Regions from separate parts of the Bacillus sp. FSL K6-6540 genome, predicted to be linked through region 2. Evidence: riboswitches for the same ligand, from Rfam matches in the RefSeq annotation. Region 2 holds a riboswitch; the other holds the start of a gene.
The links. Region 2 has a riboswitch for thiamine pyrophosphate ahead of MHH82_RS27600 (ECF transporter S component). Riboswitches for the same ligand answer to the same signal wherever they lie in the genome.
Positions count from the first base shown of each region.

Region 1 (5,372 bases), 1.2 Mb from region 2:
ATGGCTTCATCCACGAACTTCTCGTCTTCCGCGTTCAATCGGCCTTGGGAGTATGGAAAACGCCCGAAGGATACAAGCTCGCGCACCGTCAGGCGGAGGCTGATATGGTTCGATTGCTTCAGGATCGAAACCTTCTTCGCCAGGTCCCCGCTTTTCCATTGGCTGACCTCTTTGCCGTCCACCGTAATTTGACCGCTGTCCTTGCCCGTTAGTCTGCTAATCATGGACAGCAAAGTACTCTTACCGGCACCGTTCGGGCCGATAAAGGACGTAATTTGACCTTTTGGGATCGTAACCGACACGTTATCAACGACTTTTTTGCCGCCATAGACTTTCGATACGTTCGTAACCTGGATCATGCTTTACTCTCCTTTAGTAGCAGGTATATGAAGTAAACGCCGCCGATGAAGTTGATGATGACGCTTAGCGTAGTAGAGAACGTAAACACCCGCTCTACCACCAGTTGGCCGCCCACCAAGGCGATAATGCTAATCAGAATGGACGCCGTGATTAAGTGTGAATGCCGGTATGTTTTCATGAATTCATAAGCGACGTTGACCACAAGCAGTCCAAGGAACGTGATCGGTCCTACCAATGCGGTGGCCACCGAAATGAGAACCGCGACAACGATCAGAAGCCTCTTCACAACGTAATCATAGTTTACGCCAAGGTTGATCGCCTGATCACGACCCAGCGACAGCACGTTCAAGTACTTGGCAAACCGGGCAAAATACAGCAGGGTCAGCGCAACGACAATGACGGACAGGATGAGAAGCTCGGTCTTCACATTGTTGAAGCTGGCAAACATCTTGTCGGACACGTACTGGAACTCGTTCGGATCGATCAGCACTTCCATAAAGGAAGACATGCTGGAGAACAGGGTTCCAAAGATCATGCCGATCAGCAGCAGGAAGTAAATATTGTTTCCTTCCCTCTGAAACAAAATCTTATATAGGATCCCGGCAAACAGGATCATCGCGCCGACATTGATCAAAAAGTTAACATTGCTGCCCAGGTTATACAGCGTGAAGGAGCCGAAGACAAAGATCACGGTCGTCTGGATCAGGATATACAAGGAATCCAATCCCATCACGCTTGGCGTCAGTATCCGGTTATTCGTGACCGTTTGAAACACCGTGGTAGACAGAGCGATCGCCCCGCCGGTCAGAATAATGGCAAGCACCTTCTTGATTCGTCTTGGAAGGGCATAATCCCAATTGCCGCCAAGATCAATGAACAGAAAGACTGCCACCAGGATGATTGCCGCCGCGGCCAACAGGCCGAGTTTGGCTTTATAAGTCATAAGCCTTTCTCCTCATCAGTAAGAAAATGAATATACCGCTTCCGAGTACGCCCACGGTCAGACTAATCGGAATTTCGTAGGGATAAATGATGATCCGGCCAAGGATGTCACAGAACAGTACGAACCCGGCCCCCAGCAACGCGGTATGCGAAAGGCTTTTTTTCAAGTGGTCCCCTAAGTACAGACTGACAATATTAGGTATGATCAGACCAAGGAACGGAATCACGCCGACGGTCAGCACAACGGAAGCCGTAACCAGCGCAACGATGACCAATCCCAGGTTCACGACTCGCCGATAATGAAGTCCCAGGTTGGTTGCGAATTCCTCTCCCATTCCGGCTACCGTAAACTTGTTGGCAAACAGGTAAGCCAGAATCACAAGCGGGATACTGAGATACAGCATTTCATATTGGCCCTTCATGATCATGGAGAAATCGCCCTGCAGCCAAGCCGACATATTCTGTATAAGATCATATTTGTAGGCAAAGAAGGTCGCGACCGAGCTGACGATATTACCGAACATAAGCCCTACCAGCGGGATGAAGATCGCGTCCTTGAACTTGATCCGATCCAGTATCTTCATGAAGATAAAGGTTCCTGCCAGCGCGAATACGAATGCCACGAGCATTTTGATAAGCGGGCCGCTTGTCGTAAAGACGAGCATGGCAACCAAGATCCCCAATCTGGCGGAGTCCATGGTGCCCGCCGTCGTCGGCGATACGAACTTGTTGCGGCTGAGCTGCTGCATGATCAATCCACAGATACTCATGCTGACACCCGCCAAGATGAGGCTGACAAGCCGTGGAATCCGGCTTACAAGCATAATATGCTGTTGTTGTTCTGTCATCGAGAACAGTTCCAGTGGCGAGATATCTTTAACTCCAATAAATAACGAGATTATGGAGAGTACCACAACGGCTGCGAATAAGTATCTAATCTTCATGGCTCTTCCTTCTATGCGTATGTCTGTCGAAACTCCGGCAGTCAGCAATTCCCCAACCATTCTCATTGAGATTGATTATCAATTGCGTTCTGATATGGATTATATCATTCTCATTCTCAGTCGACAAGTATAATTGAGAATGAAAATCATTTAATTGGTTCATCCAAGTATCATTTGTTCATGATTTGTTCATAATATGGAGTTTCGCAGAGATAAACTTTATATCACCGAGGCTGAGCCGCTTGGATTCGCGGTTCCCGAAATACATACGTATGTAGAAGCTGATTTAATTCTCAGTAACCGGGTATAAAAAATATAAATTAACTTTCCTTCGAAGCGTTGACAATCCCTCTAAGTTATATTAATATGCTAACATAATTATTATTTCTAACTAAACGTAAGTTAATGTGGAATGATAATTCAACGACAGCAATTCAACTCAACATGCATATTTGCTTGAATTAAAGGACATCTTTGTTATCAGGCTTATGCAAACATGATTACATCAGGAGGTTTTTTTCAATGTCTAAAGATTTTTCAGCAGCACTTAAGCATCGCCGTTCCCATTATGCCATCAGCAAAGACCCGGTCATTTCCGACGAACGCATCCAGGAGATTGTTAACGAAGCCGTTAAATATACTCCGTCTTCTTTCAACTCCCAAAGCGCACGCGTCGTTGTACTGCTTGGCGAACAGCATGACAAACTGTGGAACCTGACCGAAGGCATCCTGAAAGAGGTTGTCGGAGACGAAGAGGCTTTCAAATCCACAGCTGAAAAAATGGGCGCATTCCGCGCTGGATACGGCACTGTTCTCTTCTTCGAGGACAATAACGTAGTTGCCGACCTGCAGCAAAAGTTCGCGCTGTATGCCGACAATTTCCCGGTTTGGTCGAACCAATCCAACGGCATGCTGCAATTCGTGGTATGGACGTCCCTCGAGGCAGAAGGCCTGGGCGCATCCCTCCAGCATTACAACCCGTTGATCGACGAGAAAGTGAAGTCCGAATGGAACATTCCGGAAAACTGGAAGCTGATCGCTCAAATGCCTTTCGGCAAACCGGTTGCAGATCCGGGCGAAAAAGAATTTGCGCCGCTTGAAGATCGCGTGAAGGTATACAAGTAAGCCATAGCTGGCCTAAGCCGCCTACCCAAGCCCTGAGGATTGGAATAGGCGGCTTTTTTATGGTGCCCTGCCATTGAAAACCTGCCGGCAAAGCGATACAATAACACAGGAAGCAGGCCTTTCGCCTTCTGATCTTCAGAAGTTCTTGGAGCCGGCTTGATACCAACTGCATATTTGATGTTTGGCTGTACTAGGGGTGCCATGTGCTGAGAGACGGCGGACCGCCGTTAACCCTTATCACCCGATCTAGATCATACTAGCGTGGGGAAGTGTAGCATTTATGTTTATTTCTTTGCGTAGGCATAACTGCACTTCTTCATGGGGTGCGGTTTTTTTGCGTGGACTTATACAATGGGGAGGAAAAAAATTTATGAATGAGCTTGTATGCGGAACCAGCCGGATCGTGGGTTGCCGGTTCTCGGTATTTCCCATGACGGATCGGTTCGTGGAAGTGATCACGGAAGCGCTTCGTTCCGTGGATTCGGAAAAGGTCTGGATCCAAACAGATGATGTAAGCACTTGTATTCGCGGACGTGCGGAGCATGTGTTTGATGTGACGAGAGCAGTATTCGCTCATGCCGCGGCTAGCGGCGTGCACACTGTGTTTAACGGTACTTATTCTATCGGCTGCCCAGGCGATACGGATGCCGATGCGTATATGAATGAGGATTCGACCCGCTTAAACCACGATATCGGGGAACACGCCGATATCGAAACGGCCTGCCAATTCGCGCTTTACCCGATGGGTAGCGCCAATTACATGGATGTCATTTACGCAGAAGTGGATCGTGCGAAGGCAGCGGGCACATTCGGTGGAAGCGTTCATTACGCCAGCCGATTGGACGGGGCGTTGTCCCGGGTGTTCGGATCACTCGAAGACGCGTTCCAACATGCGATTCAATCCGACAGCAGCCATCTGGTCATGACCGCGGTGGTTTCGGCCCACAGCCCATCCCCCAAAGCCAAAGCTTAAGGTCCTTTCCAACAGATAAAGGCCCGGCACGCGCCGGGCCTTTATCAATTGCAGGCAAGAATTTTGAAGGTGTTTAAACCCAAGCACTCAAGATGATTACGAGCAGGATAAAGAGAACCAATATAGTTCCTACTGAATTGCCCCATGCGCCGCCGTATGCTCCGCTCATGAAGATCCCTCCTGGATTTAAAAGAATGACGTGAGTTAATCACGTTATTATCTTATTGCTTATGGCGGGCGAGCGTCACGGCTAATGTCCCCCCTCTTTTTTTATGCAGGGCTTATTTATTCCTCATAACCGACCAGCAGCCTGCCTCCGTACGGGCTGAGCGCTTCCTCCGTCAATGTAATAAGGTCCGCAGGATCGTCCTCCCGATAAATCGCCAGAAGCGCTGCCTCCAGTCGATCCCCCAAGGCTGGGCTATAGCGGTTGAACAAACGGAACAGCATCTTTCCTTCACCTGTCCACTCCCGGTTTGCCCTCAGCACGAATTCGCATAGAGTCGACGCTATTTTGTGTACAGTAAACCATTTTTCGCCTTCCCTGCGGGGACTTGTCAAGTCCAGCAAAAACTCGGTCAGGATGTAGCGGTATTCGGCAATATCGCTCGACGACAAGGGCATGGGGCCGTAATTCAAATCATTCCGGGCATCCGCCCGCACCTCTTCTCCCTCAGGCAACGAACGCAGCACCGTACCTTCGGCGACCATCCGCTGCAAAGACGGATTCGCCGCCAGCACTCCCTCGTCGAAATATTCGCGATAGGAGGATAAGGACAATATGAATATTTCCGCGATCCAGCCATGCGCCTCGATCGTCTTCCTGCTGAAGTCATATCCGTCCCGTTCAATGATGATGATGTCCAGATCGGAATGTTCATTATATTCACCACTGCTCGCGCTGCCGCCAAGTACGGCAAGCAAGCAGTGGGGATAATTTCGTTGCATGACGCGTATCGCTGCCTCCATCGGTTCCAGACTCATGGCCGTTTCCTCCAGTAATTCTCTCATCCGCCACAAAAAAGGGC
Region 1 covers NZ_JBBOXH010000001.1:4,920,924-4,926,295, forward strand. Annotated here, with positions in the region: gene MHH82_RS21740 (iron ABC transporter ATP-binding protein) at 1-359, opposite strand, end outside; gene MHH82_RS21745 (iron chelate uptake ABC transporter family permease subunit) at 356-1,303, opposite strand; gene MHH82_RS21750 (ABC transporter permease) at 1,293-2,246, opposite strand; gene MHH82_RS21755 (nitroreductase family protein) at 2,769-3,371, shown strand; TPP riboswitch at 3,554-3,656, shown strand; gene MHH82_RS21760 (YkoF family thiamine/hydroxymethylpyrimidine-binding protein) at 3,742-4,344, shown strand; gene MHH82_RS21765 (hypothetical protein) at 4,418-4,513, opposite strand; gene MHH82_RS21770 (nucleotidyltransferase domain-containing protein) at 4,630-5,328, opposite strand.
Region 1: linked by a shared signal. The riboswitch ahead of MHH82_RS21760 (YkoF family thiamine/hydroxymethylpyrimidine-binding protein) and the one ahead of MHH82_RS27600 (ECF transporter S component) in region 2 are both predicted to bind thiamine pyrophosphate.

Region 2 (5,372 bases):
ACAACAGCATCTTCCACGGCTTCACCCCGCTGAGCACCACGAGGCAAATCATAAAGATAAAGGCCTGATACATGACAAAATCAAGATCATGGGTCAGCACCGTCATAAAAAACAGCGCACAGATCAGTCCCAGCTTCACCACCGGATTCGCCCGGTGCAGCCAAGTGATCCGCACAGGATTCCATATATTCATGCGTTCACCCCCGTATGGAGATGACCGGATGCAGCCAGCGTATCCCGCGACGCATCGGCGTGATTCGCTTTGCCCGTCTCCCCTCCGGATTCCGTCCCGCTACACCAGCGCGGGGAAGGCAAACTTGACGTCAACCGCCCCTCCCGAATCTCCCAGATGTGCGTGGCCGCCCGCTGCGCGATCTCCATTTCATGGGTCACCATGAGAATGGCGGTTCCGGCGCGGCGCAGCCGTTCGCACATCTCCAGAATCGCGAACGTGTTCCGCGCATCCTGTCCGAAGGTCGGTTCATCCAGGAGCAGGACGGCCGGCTGCCTTGCCATGGCCGTGGCAACGCTCAGCCGGCGCTTCTGGCCTGTCGACAGCTGGTACGGGTGCCTGTTATCCATGCCGTCCAGCCCAAAGCGTTCCAGGCAGCGGTCGGTCCGTGCCTTCGCTTCATCCGGCGGCATATGGTCCACCAGCAGCGAGTACATCACCTCATCGCCGATACGTTCCGTCAGAAACTGAAGCTCCGGATTCTGAAACACGAATCCGATTGGGCGAAGCTGCCGCTCTCTCTTCTTCCGCACTTTCCTGCGCTTGCCCTGGATGACCTCCTCCCCGCAGAGCACATAGGTCCCTTCGGCACGCAGGAGCCCCATCAAACTGAGCAGCAGCGAGCTTTTGCCTGCGCCGTTCGGCCCGATCACCGCAATGAAATCTCCGGGGTATACCTCAGCCGAAGGAAGAGAGACGACCGGTTTCTCCCATCGCAGTCCCCGGAAATCATCTAACCGAATGACAGGCTCCCCAAGGTGGGCATACGATGAGTCTGCCTCAGGTATGAGACTTCCCAGCTCATCGCCTGGCGCGTCTACCGGAGCAAACAGCTTCCGTCCTGCCCGAGACTCCGCATAATCCTCCCATACGCCGGGATACCAGATGCCATACGCCTGAAGCTCGCGCGCATACTCGGCGAATATCGCTGCCGGCGGACCATCGCCCAGAATGGCGCCATCCGGGGTGAACAGCACCACGCGGTCCACGTATTGGGCCATTTCTTCAATCCGGTGCTCCACGATAATCAGCGTACGCCCTTCCGATACGGCCTTCACCGCTGACCAGATTTGCTCCCTGCCTTCCGGGTCGAGCAGGGCGGACGGCTCATCGAGGAACAGCACCTCCGGCTCCAGCAGAAGGGCCGAAGCCAGCGCAAGCCTCTGCTTCATCCCCTGCGACAGATGACCGATCGGCATATGCAGCTCCTGAAGGTCAAGCCCAACCTCATGCAGGACGGCTTGCATTCGCTCCTTCATCTCGTCGCGGGGAACGCTGAGGTTCTCCAGCACGAAGGCCAGCTCTTCATCCACGTACGGCATGCAGAACTGGGTATCCGGATCTTGAAATACATACCCCCAAGAGCGAGGCACCAGCTGGGCTTCGCATTTCATCGGCACCTCCGTGGCGCGGGGAATCATCCCGCTAAGCACCTGAAGCAGCGTGGATTTGCCGCAGCCGCTCGGACCGAGCAGCAGCACCTTTTCCCCGCGGGCAGCCGAGAAGGACAAGTCCTTAAACATCAAACGCTCCTCGCCCGGATACTTCAGGCGCAATCCCTCCACATGCACGGCCTGCTCCGTAACCACCTCGGCGGTTGAAGACGAAACCAAGCGGGCGGCGGTTTTAGACATGGCGCGGATCATCCAGTGCTTCATAATCCTTCTTGGACGCAGGGCGCAGCAGGGATGTGACGCCCGTACGGTCCAACGCTTTGGCCAGCAGCAGCATGAGCAAGCCGGCAATGACGGCGCCGCTGAGAATCCGCATGCCATACTTGGCGAGGAACATCCAGGTCTGCAGATCATCGGTATAACTGTAATAGAAGTCCATCACCATCGAGCCGACCGCCGCGCCGGCCCCGGCAATCGCCACCGTCCACGCCGAGGTGCTCCGGTAACGGAACGCCGCGAATACCAATTCCGCGCCCAGCCCTTGAATGAGACCGTACAGCAGCAGCGTCAGTCCCCAGCCGCTCCCGAACAGCACTTCCACGTGGGCCGCCGCCACCTCCGCGATGATGGCCACTCCCGGCTTGCGGATCAGCAGGTAAGCGAGCGTGGCCGCTGCGAACCACATGCCGTATAACAGTTCATCCGCTTCGAAGAACAGCGGTTTCAGCAGATTGTAAACCGATCCCCAGAAGTGATAAATGACGCCAAGCACCAGCGATACCAGCACCGTCACCAAAATATCGCTTAAACGCAGCCCTTTTCTAGGCTGTACCCCCAATTTCTCTTGCACTGACGTTCCCATAACAACACATTCCCCTCTCCACCGCTATTTTTGTATAAACACAACAAAAAACCGTCTGGAAAAACGCGCAGACGGAAAAATAGGCCCTATGTAGGCAGGGTCGGATATTCTCTACGCTGGCATTACCCAGTTCAGATTAACGGTCAACAGCGGATAGCAGCTGCAATCTCAGCCTGATTCACTCAAGCCCCCGTATTCCCTATTCGGTTTCATGTTAATCTTAAAATACACATTCGTTCCCCAATTAGCAAGAACCTTTTTTCAAAAATGGCTATTTATTGATTTCCGGCTCATTCTATGTCAATATCAGAGTGATTGGCTTTTCCACCAACGTTTTATTGCCGACACCTATGCACAAAGGAGAATGACATGGCTAAACAATTGCTGCGTCTGATGACCGAGCTGTCCTCCCGCAAGTGGCTGTCCCGCATCATGGGGCATTGTTCCCACAGCCGGCTGAGCCGTCATCTAATACCTGCATTTATACGAATCTACCAAATCCCGGCGCATGAAGCGGAGAAGGAGATCCACGAATACCGTTCGCTGAACGAATTCTTTTCCCGCCGGTTAAAAATAGGCCTCCGCGCCATAGACGACACCGCCGATGCCATGGTAAGCCCCGTCGATGCCACGATTTCGGCGATGTGCGCCGTCAACGCCGGCACCATCCTCAGCGTCAAGGGACAGGATTATACCCTGAGCGAGCTGCTCGCCAAGTCACCGAGAATGGAGAATTATATCAACGGTTATGCATTCGTATTGTATTTAAGCCCCACCGACTATCATCGCATACATTCCCCGGTAACCGGCATTCAAGCGGAAAGCGAGCATTTGAAGGGCCGGGTATACCCCGTGAACGATTTTGCGATGACCCATATCCGGAACGTGCTCAGCCGCAACGAGCGCCTCATTACCTATATTGCCCATGAATTCGGCGAAGTTGCGGTCGTGAAGGTCGGAGCCATGAACGTAAGCAGCATCCGTTATGCCGACGAGAGCGTGAAGAAATACGACATTGGCGACGAACTTGCGTACTTTGAATTCGGCTCTACCGTCGTGCTCTTGACGGAGAACGGCACGTTTACACCCCGCGGTGACTTGGAACCGGGCTCCAAGGTGAAGATGGGAGAACTGCTCGGTTTGCTGCACCCTTCCACAGCCCGAAAAGGGTAATTCCTTTCAGCTTCCAAGCATGCGCTTTAAGCTAAGTCCATGAAACATTCGACGGATGAAGGATTACCGCCTGCTCAGCAGCCGGTAAATGATCCGCTGAAACAGCCGATCCGGCAGCAGTCCCTTGATCCGCGCGGTCAGCCGCGTGCCTCGGGGCAGCGTATAGCGGAACCTCGGTTTGGTCATGGACGATATGCTTGCCACAAGACGGGCTACCTCCTGCGGATCTCCGCTTTCCCTGGCCGTCCGCTCGGAATAGTCCAGCACGCCCTTCAGCAGACCGCTGTAGGGTGATCCTTCCTTGACCGCCAGCTCCCCAAAACTCTTATTCCAGATCGGCGTGCCGTAGGCACCGGGCTGGACCAGCACGACATCGATGCCAAAGGGCATCAACTCCATGGACAGGCTCTCGCCGAACCCCTCCAACGCAAATTTGGACGCCGCATAGGGACCATAACCCGGAAAGCCGACCCTGCCGCTAATGCTGCTCATGAGAATGATTTTGGACCGTCCGGTCTTGCGCAGCAGCGGGAGCATATGCTGCGTCACCGATACGGTCCCGAAGAAATTCGTCTCCATCTGCTTTCGCCAGCCCCCCAGCGGCACTTCCTCCACCATGCCGCCCACCGCCTCGCCGGCGTTGTTCACCAGCACGTCCAAGCGGCCGAACTTCTGCTCCAGCGCCGAAGCAGCAGCCTTGACCTGCTCCTCGGCACATATATCCAGTCGGAAGATGTGAATACGCCCGGTAACATCTGCTTGTTCAGCCTGAGCCAACAGCTCTGCCGCCGCCTCAGGTCTGCGAAGACCCGCGGCCACGTCATAACCTGCTTTTGCCAGCTCCAGACTGATCAGCAGTCCGAACCCGCTCGACGCGCCCGTGACCAGCGCAACCTTCCCTGCTCCCGCCGTTACCACCGGATCACCGCCGATGCCGTTATTCCTCTCACATGCCAACATCCTTCCTTTATCCAAAATGCCTAATCTCTTACTTTTTCGAGCTCTGCTCTTAAGCGTTTTATGTATATTCCCAATATAACAAATGTTTGCAATGTCAACAGAGTCTATCGCAGCTGCATCCCTTTACAACGTAATCAGACAAACTCCCTGTCCGTATAGGCACCCACTAAATAGCCCCACAAAGCGGAGCCTATGCTTCGATGCTTATTCCAAATACTTTGCGGGGACTCCAAAACATATCGAAAAAAAGGGAGCTTGTCAGCTCCCTTTTGCGTGTTTCCAGCGAAATGCGTATATGATAACGGGATTCAACGTCACCCGTATGTAGGCCAAGGTCCTTTAAAACCAAACGTCCTGATGATTCGGATTCGTTGTCTTCATGCGACGCAAGCGATTTCTGAAAATACCGCAGCCGCCACGACTGAAGAAACGTCCACGCACCCGTCTTCTTGGGCTCATTCCCCTCTCCCCCCTTCATAAGAAAAACGTCTATCGACGTACTCGCATAGAAGACAGACCGCATTTAGCGGAAGTTTTTCTTGCGATATCAGGAAGGCTCATGCTTCGAATTTATACTTTCTGATATCTTAAAATGAAACTGTACGTCGTTTTTACCCTAAATCGCTTGCTATGAAACCCATAGGCCCCTTCCACCAAGCAGGTAAGTTATGGAAGGGCGGGGAATCACCGAATTTCGGATGGGCTCTTGCCCGTATACTGCTTAAATTGTCGGCTGAAGAAGAAAATATCC
Region 2 covers NZ_JBBOXH010000001.1:6,150,849-6,156,220, forward strand. Annotated here, with positions in the region: gene MHH82_RS27590 (energy-coupling factor transporter transmembrane component T family protein) at 1-193, opposite strand, end outside; gene MHH82_RS27595 (ABC transporter ATP-binding protein) at 190-1,866, opposite strand; gene MHH82_RS27600 (ECF transporter S component) at 1,859-2,488, opposite strand; TPP riboswitch at 2,580-2,692, opposite strand; gene asd (archaetidylserine decarboxylase) at 2,858-3,661, shown strand; gene MHH82_RS27610 (SDR family oxidoreductase) at 3,725-4,621, opposite strand; gene MHH82_RS27615 (helix-turn-helix domain-containing protein) at 5,306-5,372, opposite strand, start outside.